DNA from 3 places in the Streptomyces sp. CNT372 genome. Region 3 is predicted to be linked to each of the others. Evidence: riboswitches for the same ligand, from Rfam matches in the RefSeq annotation. Region 3 holds a riboswitch; each other region holds the start of a gene.
The links. A riboswitch is a leader RNA that binds a small molecule or an ion and turns the genes downstream of it on or off. The one in region 3 is predicted to bind cyclic di-AMP.

Region 1 (3,265 bases), on a different contig from region 3:
ACAGTATTTCCGAGTCTGTCCGGGACTCCGCCGCCGGGTGCCGACCGCGCGTCGCCGCCGTGCGGGCCCGGCCCCCGCTGACTACCGTGGGCGCGGGACGGCGTACGCGCCGTGTCCGCGCCGGGCGACCGGCCCACCCGGACCGACCGACAGAAGAAGCCGACCGACAGAAGAAGGTGCCCGACCATGCCGGGACAACCGCACACGGAGCCATCCGGAGCAGGCCGGGGACGACTCGGCGGGGACATCGGCCGCCGAGTCGGAGTGCGGCGGCGGGAGCTGGGGCTCTCCCGCGAGGAGGTCGCCACCCGGGCCGGATCGGCCCCCGGCTACATCCAGTACCTGGAGGAGAACCCCGCGGCCCCGGGCATGGGGTTCCTGCTGCGGCTCGCGGACGCCCTGGAGACGACGGTCACCGCGCTCACCGGCAGCGGCGCCGACCTGCCGGAGGGGCTGGGGCGGGCGGGCTACCACCCGGAGCTGGTGGAGCTGGCCGCGCCGGAGTGCTGGGACCTCCTCGGGACCCACGGCGTCGGGCGGGTCGCCGTGACCACCCCGGACGGGCCCGCGATCCTGCCGGTGAACTACCTGGTCTCGGAGGGCGAGGTCGCCTTCCGCACCTCCCCCGGGGCCCTGCCCGGCCGGGCCGCCGGCGGCGAGGTCGCCTTCGAGGTCGACCATATCGACGAGGCGTTCAGCCAGGGCTGGAGTGTGCTGCTGGTGGGGGACGCGCGGACGGTGGCGGAGGAAGACGCGGTCCGCCGCCTCGACGAACTCGCTTACAGCGCTCCGTGGGCGGGCGGCGACAGGGAGCTGTGGATCGCCGTCGCGCCGGAGCGGGTCACCGGGCGGCGCATTCTGGTCCGCGGGGCACCTGGAAACGCATAGCTCGCAAAACGGGCATCATTGAGTAAATCACCCCCTCTTTCGAGAGGGGGGCCCTGTGTATTCATGCGGCGCAATGTCCGTTTGTATCCGCAATGGCGTATCTGGCGTTCTTTGTGATCCGTTCCGTGACATCGGTCACGCGCCCGGTCCGCCGGCGCTTCCCGGGCGCCCTCAGAGGGCTTTCCGTGCAAGCGAACTGACGGTCCGTCGGGAAGGGCGCAACATCATTTACCCGCCCTTTAAGATCGCGTACATTGCGGTTGTGAATTCCAGGCTTGTTCCCCGGTGCGCCTCTCGCCTACGGTCACGGCATTCCGGATGGAACGCCGAATCCTGCCGCTGTCCGGATACCCGACCACATCACCCGTAACGGCAGGAGCGGGGGAACCAGGTAAGTCGCCGGACCGGAATCCACACGGAACAACCGGACGGCTCGGGGTGAAGCCGCGCCCAGCGCGGCCGGGCATCTCCAGCCCGAACCCGACAGCTCACCTCGCAGGCGACGGAGAGGAATTCTTCATGCCTGCACACGGCAAGCACCGCCGCCCCGGTACCAACCGCCTGGCCCGCCGCCTCGTCGCCGCCGGCACCGGCGCCGCCGCCCTCGCCCTCCCGGTCCTCGGTGCCGCCACCGCCAACGCCGCCCCCGCCGCCGAGCTCCCGGCCGTCGCGAAGGCCGTCGCGGCCGCCGCCCCCGCGAAGAAGGCGCCCACCACCTACTCCGTGGTCGCCGGCGACTCGCTCTCCGCGATCGCCGCCGCGCACTCCCTGGAAGGCGGCTGGCAGAAGCTCTACCAGGACAACCGCCGGGCCGTCGGCGCCAACCCGTCCCTGATCCACCCCGGCCTGGAGCTGACCGTCGGCGGCAAGGCCGCCACCAAGGCCAAGGCCCCCGCCGAGCGCGCCGACCGCTCCGAGAAGCGCGCCACCCCGGTCGCCCAGAAGGCGGAGGCCGCCCCGAAGGCGTACTCCGACGACCTCGACGGCTGGATCAAGGAATCGCTGGACATCATGGCCCAGCACGGAATTCCGGGCAGCTACGACGGCATCTACCGCAACATCATGCGGGAGTCTTCCGGAAACCCGCTGGCGATCAACAACTGGGACTCCAACGCCGCCAAGGGGACGCCCTCCAAGGGCCTTCTCCAGGTGATCGACCCGACCTTCCAGGCGTACCACGTCCCGGGTACCTCGACGGACAGCTACGACCCCGTCGCCAACATCACGGCCGCCTGCAACTACGCCGCCGACCGCTACGGTTCGATCGACAACGTCAACGGTCCCTACTGACCGACGACGCCGAATTCACGGATTCGGCCTCCGTCCATCGCATTGCAGAAGCCAACGGACGCCGGGAGTCCGGACCGTCACCACACGGTCCGGCCGCCCGGCGTCCGCGCATTCCCCCGCTGACGGCGAGCGCGCCCGCCGCTCCCGGACAGCGCACCAGACCGCGCGGCGGTCCTCCGCCCGCGCTGCAATGGACAGATGACGGCGCCACCCGACGACTGCCTCGCCCGCAACGAGTGGATCTGCGGCGACTACCTCTCCACCCGCGGCGAGATCCTCGTCGACGCCGTGCTCCAGCACCTGGAGCTGACCTTCCTCTCCGTCCTCATCGGGCTCGTCCTCGCCGTACCCCTCGCCGTCGCCGCCCGCCGCTGGGGCTGGGCCGCGGCCCCCGTCCTCGCCCTGACGACGATCCTCTACACCATCCCGTCCCTGGCGATGTTCTCCCTGCTGCTGCCGGTCTACGGACTCTCCGCCACCCTGGTCGTCGCGGGACTGGTCCTCTACTCGCTCACCCTCCTCGTCCGCAACATCCTCGCCGGGCTGCGCGCCGTGCCCGAGGAGACCCGGCAGGCCGCCCGCGGCATGGGCTACGGGCCCGTCCGGCTGCTCTGCACCGTCGAACTGCCCCTCGCCCTCCCCGCCGCCATGGCCGGACTGCGCATCGCCACCGTCTCGGCCGTCTCCCTGGTCACCATCGGCGCGATCGTCGGCCACGGCGGCCTCGGGAACCTCATCTGGTCCGGGATGAACACCTACTTCAAGGCCCAGGTGCTCACCGCCTCCGTGCTGTGCGTGGTCATCGCGGTCGCCGCCGACCTGGTCCTGCTGCTGGTGCAGCGGCTGCTCACCCCCTGGACACGGAAGGGGGCCGCGTGAACACCCTCTCCGCCGCGTGGGAGTGGCTCACCACCGGCTCGAACTGGTCCGGGGACGGCGGCATCACCCAGCGCCTCATCGAGCACCTCTATCTCACCGGCGTCTGCCTCGGCATCAGCTGCCTGATCGCCCTCCCCGTCGCCCTCGTCCTCGGCCACCTCGGCAAGGGCGGCGCACTCGCCGTCAACCTCTCCAACGTGGGCCGCGC
Region 2 (3,265 bases), on a different contig from region 3:
GCGTGTACTGGGCGTGGTTGGTGTCCTGGTACTCGTCGACCAGGACGTGCCGGAAGCGGCGGCGGTAGTGCTCGGCCACCTCCGGGAAGGCCTGGAGGAGGTGCACGGTGGTCATGATGATGTCGTCGAAGTCCAGGGCGTTGGCCTCGCGCAGCCGCGCCTGGTACATCCGGTACGCCTCGGCCAGCGTCTTCTCGAACCCTCCGCCGGAGCCTTCTGCCTGGGAGGCACCCCCGTACGCCTGGTCGGCGAAGGTCTCCTCGTCGATCAGCTCGTTCTTCAGGTTGGAGATCTTGGCGCTGAAGGACTTCGGCGGGAACTTCTTCGGATCGAGGTCGAGGTCGCGGCAGACCAGGGACATCAGGCGCTTGGAGTCGGCCGCGTCGTAGATCGAGAACGAGGAGGTGAAGCCGAGCTTCTTCGACTCGCGGCGCAGGATGCGCACGCAGGCGCTGTGGAAGGTCATCACCCACATCGCGTTGGCCCGGGGGCCGACGAGCTGCTCGACGCGCTCCTTCATCTCCCCGGCGGCCTTGTTGGTGAAGGTGATCGCCAGTATCTGGCCGGGGTGGACGTGCCGGGCGGCCAGCAGGTGGGCGATGCGGTGGGTGAGCACCCGGGTCTTGCCGGAGCCGGCGCCCGCGACGATGAGCAGCGGCGAGCCGGTGTGCACGACGGCCGCGCCCTGCTGCTCGTTCAGCCCTTCGAGCAGGGCGGCGGCGTCCACGGCGGGGCGGGGGGCGCCGTCGCGGTAGTAGCCGTCGCGGGCGGGCGGCACGTCGTACGCGCCCTGGAAGAGGTCGTCCGGGATCGGCTCCGCGGCCGCTTCCCCGGGCGGCGGCGGAGCGTGCTCGTCCCCGTGCGGCTCCTCGTCGGGAGGCGTCAGGCCGGTCAGGAAGCTGTCGTCAAAGAGGCTGCTCATCGCCTACCGAGTCTAGGCGGAGGGACGGACACTCCGGGCCGCGCTTCCGGGAATGCCCGCCGGTGCACGGTGTGTGACCGGACGCCTCCGGGACGGGGTCACAACGACACGCCCCGAGAAAGGTCACGAAAATGTATCGGACATATCGAACACCAACCTTCACAGCACACACACGAATTGGTTAGCGTGCTCGATCAGACGGCCCGCAACCCTCCCGGCGAACCGCGTCGGACGGGCCGGCTGCGCCGAATCCGTACTCCTCGCAGGGCAGTTCGGAACCGGGGACCCAAAAACGCATCAACCGGGGTGAATCGGGCCGCGTTTCTCGCGCCCGTAGGGCATCTTCCGTTCGCCCGAACCCGACAGCTAACCCGGTAGGCGGTCCACGGAAGAAGGAGATGCCGGCCTTGGCGTCGCATCGCAGGACCCGCACACGCACCATCAAGCCCTCCCCCGCCGTCGGTTTCACGACGGCCGCGCTCGCCGGCGTCACACTGCTGTCGACACAGAGCGCGACGGCCGCCCCCGGTGAGCCGAAGCCCTCGATCGAGGACGTCCAGAAGAAGGTCGACGACCTCTACCGTCAGGCCGGAAGCGCGACCCAGGAGTACAACAAGGCCCGCGAGGCGACCGCGGAGAAGCGCCGCGAGGTCGACACCCTGCTCGACCAGTCGGCCGACCGGGCCGAGAAGCTCAACGAGTCCCGCCGCGCGCTCGGCACCTACGCGACGGCCCAGTACCGCACCGGCGCCGTGACCCCGACGGCCGCCCTGATGTTCGCGGACAGCCCGCAGGACTACTTCGACCAGTCGCGGCTCATGGACCGCATGACCGACCAGCAGCAGTCGGCGATCGCGGCCTACGAGACCGAGCGGGCCGCCGCGGCGAAGCAGCGCGCGGAGGCGGGCAAGCGGCTCCAGTCGCTCACCGAGTCGCAGCAGGCCCTGCGCACCAGCAAGCAGACCGTGCAGACCAAGCTGGCCGAGGCGCGTTCGCTGCTGTCCCGGCTGACCGCCGAGGAGAAGGCGCGGCTCGCCGCGATCGAGCGCGAGAAGGAGGCGGAGGCCCGCCGCAAGGCGGAAGCCAAGGCCAAGGCGGAGGCGGAGGCCCGCGCCGAGGAGGAGGCGGAGGCCGCCCGCCGAGCGCAGGAGGACCAGCAGCCGGGGACGGGCACGGGGACGGGGACCGGAACGGCCCCGGGCACCGGCTCCGGCTCCGGCACGGAGGACGGCGGGTACGCGGCCAAGGCCGACAAGGTCCTCGCCTTCGCCCGTGCCCAGATCGGCAAGCCCTACGTGTGGGGCGCCACGGGCCCCAGTTCCTTCGACTGCTCCGGGCTCACCCAGGCCGCGTGGAAGGCGGCCGGCGTGGACCTGCCGCGCACCACGTGGGACCAGGTCAAGGTCGGCACCCGGGTCGCCACGGCCGATCTGCGCCCGGGTGACCTGGTGTTCTTCTACGACGACATCAGCCACGTCGGCATCTACGCCGGAGACGGCACGATGATCCACGCGCCCAAGCCGGGCGCGAACGTCCGCGAGGAGTCCATCTACTCCATGCCGATCCACGGCAGCGTCCGCCCGGCCTGACCGCTACCGGACCTCACCGCACCTCACCGGGCCGCCGGCTCACCGGACCCGCACCTCTCTCCCCCCCCCCCCCCCCGCGCACGCCACGGGCGCGCGGGGGCGGAGCGAGCGCGGAGGGGCGCAGGCGTGGAGGCGCGGGGAAGGTGCACAGGCGTGGAGGCGCGGAAAGGTGCGGAGGGCGCGGGGACCGCTCAGGTCCAGAGCGTCGCGATGAAGACGTTGGCCACCGTCAGGCCGCCGACCGCGCCGAACAGCGCCTTGTCGACCGTCTCCTCGTCCCGCTTCACGTAGACCAGGCCCAGGATCACGACCAGGACGGCCAGCTTGATGCCGATCTTGAGGTTGTTCACCGTCTGGTCGTCCGCCTGGTTCAGGCCCACCAGCGCGACTCCGGTGACCAGCATCGTGACGGCGCCGTGCAGCATGGCCGGCGTGAAGCGCGCGGTGCCGGCGCCTATCGCCTTCATCTGGGTGAGAAAACCGCCCAGCAGCGACGCGATGCCGATGATGTGCAGGGCGACGAAGACATTGATCAGTACGTCCATGGGCCGGAGCCTATGCGGGGCCGGATCACCGCCCCCTGGTCAGGTAACCCTCAGCTCCGTCTCCGGTCGCCGGACCGCCGGTTGCCGATCATCGAGCGGTCACAACACCCGACCGGAACGCACAGGACCGGGCGGGTTCGGACAGTTCCTCACCTTGCGTCACCTCCCCGTGACCTCCGGGTCTAGCGTCCTGCCCCACGCACCACCGG
Region 3 (3,265 bases):
CGGAAAGCAGAAAGGGCGCGAAAAAGGGAGCGGGCAAAGAATGCCCACCCTTTGTATACGGCTTGTATACGGCCCTTTTGTTAATGCCGGACGCTGCCGGTGTTTACGGGATGTTGCGAAGTCCTCACACGCTCCGTCCGCCGCAGCCGGTGCGCCCCCGCGGCCCGCTCCGCGTGCAGGGAAGTCAGCGCCCGCGCCCGTTCCACGTCGCCGCGGGCGACCGCGTCCACGATCGCGCCGTGCTCGGCCCAGGCCTCCACCGGAGCGGCGGGCTGCTCCACGGAGTACATCCAGGCGATCTTGTGACGCAGCTGGGTCAGCAGCGCGGTCAGCCCCGGGCTGCCGCAGGCCTGCGCCAGCGTCTCGTGGAACCAGCCCCCCAGCGACCGCAGATCCTCGCCCTGCCCCCGGCGCGCCCGGTCCTGGCCCAGCCGCACCAGGCCGCGCAGCACCTTCAGATGCGCCTCGGTGCGCCGCTGCGCCGCCCGCGCCGCGGCGAGCGGCTCCAGCAGCAGCCGGATCTCCAGCAGGTCGGCCGCCTCCTGCTCGGTGGGCTCCGCGACATGCGCACCGGCGTGCCGGCGGGTGACGACGAAGCCCTCGGACTCCAGCGTGCGCAGCGCCTCGCGCACCGGGACCCGGGAGACCCCGTAGCGGCGGGCGAGCTGCTCCTCGGTCAGGCGGCTGCCCCGCGCGAAGACCCCGGAGACGATGTCGTCCCGGATCGCCGTGCATACAGAGTGCGCGGGAATGCGCATGGCCGGACCTCCGTGGATCGCACGAAAAGCTGCACCGATTGACTCGTGTGCCGAGACTCTATTCCAGCCGCCGGGCTTTTCCGAAGGACCGCGGGAATCCACGGCATAATCTTCAGGACTTTTGGCCGGAACCGGTGGAATGCGTACGGCGCGAAGCCGGCGGAGGGCGGCAGGAGCGCCCCAGGCCCCCGGCTCGGTGCCGGGGGCCTGCGGGCGGAAGCAGTCGCTCGTGCGCGGCGCCTCAGACGTTCACACCGCGGGCGCGGAGGTAGGCGACCGGGTTCATGTCGGAGCCGTACTCGGCCGTGGTGCGGGCCTCGAAGTGGAGGTGCGGGCCGGTGGAGTTGCCGGTGGAGCCGGAGAGGCCGAGCTGCTGGCCGGGCACGACCTGCTGGCCCACGGAGACGGAGACCGAGGAGAGGTGCCCGTACTGGGTGTAGGTGCCGTCGTTCATCCTCAGCACGACGTTGTTGCCGTACGCGCCGCCCCAGCCGGCCTCGACGACCGTGCCGGAGCCGACCGCGACGACGGAGCTGCCCATGGGGGCGCGGAAGTCGACGCCGGAGTGGCTGCCGGAGGACCAGAGGCTGCCGCCGGTCTGGTAGCCGGTGGTGACGTACGAGCCGGCGATCGGCAGCCGGAAGGAGTTCAGGCGCTTGCGCTCGGCCTCGCGGGCGGCGCGCTCCTTGGCCTCCCGGGCCTCCTTGGCGCGGGCCTCGGCCCTGCGCTTGGCCTCCGCCTCGGCGCGGGCCTTGGCCTCGGCCTCCTCGGCGGCCTGCTGCTGGGCGGCGGCCTGGTCGGCTATCTCGTCGGCGAGGGTGCCGACGGAGACGACCTGGGTGAGGCCGGTGTCCTCGACGGAGGCGGCCTCGGCCTCGGCGGCGAGCGCCGGGGAGGCGAGGGTGCCGATGACGCCGGTGGTGGCGATGGTCGCGACGCCGGCGAGGCTCGCGGTCCTGCGCGTCAGACGGCTCGGGGCACGGTGCTTCCCGGTGGCACGGGTGAACGCCATGGAGAGGCTGGTTCCTTTCCTTCCTTCTCGCCTACCGGGTTAGCTGACGGGTTCGGAGCAGGAAGGTCTCCTACGGTCGCCTCCGCGGACGAAGGCTTCCGATTCACCCCAGGGACGTGGGTCCCCGGCTCCCCAGGCTCGCGCCGGACGGGGACTCGGCGATGACTGTCCGTGCCGCGGACGCGGCGGGCTTCTCGGCGAACAGCCGGAAAGACGCTAGGCAGCCGATCACTCAATCACCAAACGGACAGCCTGATTTGTAGCGCATGCCACACCCCATAGCGGCACCCAGCACCACATGAAGGAAAAACCTCATGAAGAACGGAGAAACCCCGACACTACGGACAGTGTCGGGGTCCCCTTTCATCCGGTTGTGCGGCTTGTGTCCCCGCTCCGGAGCCGGGCCGCGGGCTGCGGGCCGCCGGCTCAGCCGGTGACGACGGTCACCTCGCCGATACCGAGGGCCTTCACGGGCTCCGCGATCTGCGCCGCGTCGCCCACCAGCACGGTGACCAGGCGGTCCACCGGGAAGGCGTTGACCGCGGCGGCCGTCGCCTCGACCGTGCCGGTGGCGGCCAGCCGGGCGTACAACTGGGCCTGGTAGTCGTCCGGAAGGGACTGCTCCACCTGGTCCGCGAGGGTGGCGGCGACGGAGGCCGCCGTCTCGAACTTCAGCGGGGCGACGCCGACGAGGTTCTGCACGGCCACGTCCCGCTCGGCGTCCGTGAGCCCCTCGGCCGCGAGGGTGCGCAGCACCTTCCACAGGTCGTCCAGGGCGGGGCCGGTGTTGGGCGTGTCCACGGAACCGCTGATGGCCAGCATCGACGCGCCCGAGCCGTCCGCGGCGGACAACAGCACCTGGCCGAAGGCCCGGACGCCGTAGGTGTACCCCTTCTCCTCACGCAGGACGCGGTCCAGACGCGACGTCAGGGTGCCGCCGAGGCAGTAGGTGCCGAGCACCTGGGCCGGCCAGACGCTGTCGTGGCGGTCCGGGCCGATCCGGCCGATGAGCAGCTGGGTCTGCACCGCGCCGGGACGGTCCACGATCACCACGCGGCCGGTGTCGTCGGCGGTGACCGCGGGGACCCGGTGCGGGACGGCCTTGTCGCCCGTCCAGGCGCCCAGGGTCTCGTCGAGCACCGCGTCCACGTCGACGCCCGTGAGGTCGCCGACGATCACACAGGTGGCGGTCGAGGGGCGGACGTGCGCGCTGTAGAACGCCCGCACGGCGGCGGCGTCGATCCGGGAGACCGTCTCCTCGGTGCCCTGGCGGGGGCGGGAGACACGCAGCGCGGCCGGGAACAGCTCGGCGGAGAGCTGCTTGGCGGCGCGGCGGGCCGGGTTGGCCATCTCGTGCGGGATCTCGTCCAGGCGGTTGCGGACCAGCCGGCCCACCTCGCCCTCGTCGAAGGCCGGGGCGCGCAGGGCGTCGGCGAGCAGGCCGAGGCCCTTGGCCAGCCGGGAGGCGGGCACCTCCAGGGAGACCCGTACGCCC

Region 1: linked by a shared signal. The riboswitch ahead of C593_RS0120510 (LysM peptidoglycan-binding domain-containing protein) and the one ahead of C593_RS0126745 (M23 family metallopeptidase) in region 3 are both predicted to bind cyclic di-AMP.
Region 2: linked by a shared signal. The riboswitch ahead of C593_RS0111395 (C40 family peptidase) and the one ahead of C593_RS0126745 (M23 family metallopeptidase) in region 3 are both predicted to bind cyclic di-AMP.

Annotation. Positions count from the first base shown of each region.
Region 1 covers NZ_KB897785.1:44,875-48,139, forward strand. The annotation lists gene C593_RS0120505 (pyridoxamine 5'-phosphate oxidase family protein) at 187-888, shown strand; cyclic di-AMP (ydaO/yuaA leader) riboswitch at 1,206-1,405, shown strand; gene C593_RS0120510 (LysM peptidoglycan-binding domain-containing protein) at 1,408-2,178, shown strand; gene C593_RS0120515 (ABC transporter permease) at 2,377-3,057, shown strand; gene C593_RS0120520 (ABC transporter permease) at 3,054-3,265, shown strand, end outside.
Region 2 covers NZ_KB897780.1:218,374-221,638, forward strand. The annotation lists gene pcrA (DNA helicase PcrA) at 1-922, opposite strand, end outside; cyclic di-AMP (ydaO/yuaA leader) riboswitch at 1,156-1,318, shown strand; gene C593_RS0111395 (C40 family peptidase) at 1,321-2,511, shown strand; gene C593_RS0111400 (hypothetical protein) at 2,703-3,056, opposite strand.
Region 3 covers NZ_KB897792.1:101,048-104,312, reverse strand. The annotation lists gene C593_RS0126750 (GntR family transcriptional regulator) at 81-758, opposite strand; gene C593_RS0126745 (M23 family metallopeptidase) at 1,000-1,770, opposite strand; cyclic di-AMP (ydaO/yuaA leader) riboswitch at 1,785-1,941, opposite strand; gene C593_RS0126740 (M16 family metallopeptidase) at 2,197-3,265, opposite strand, start outside.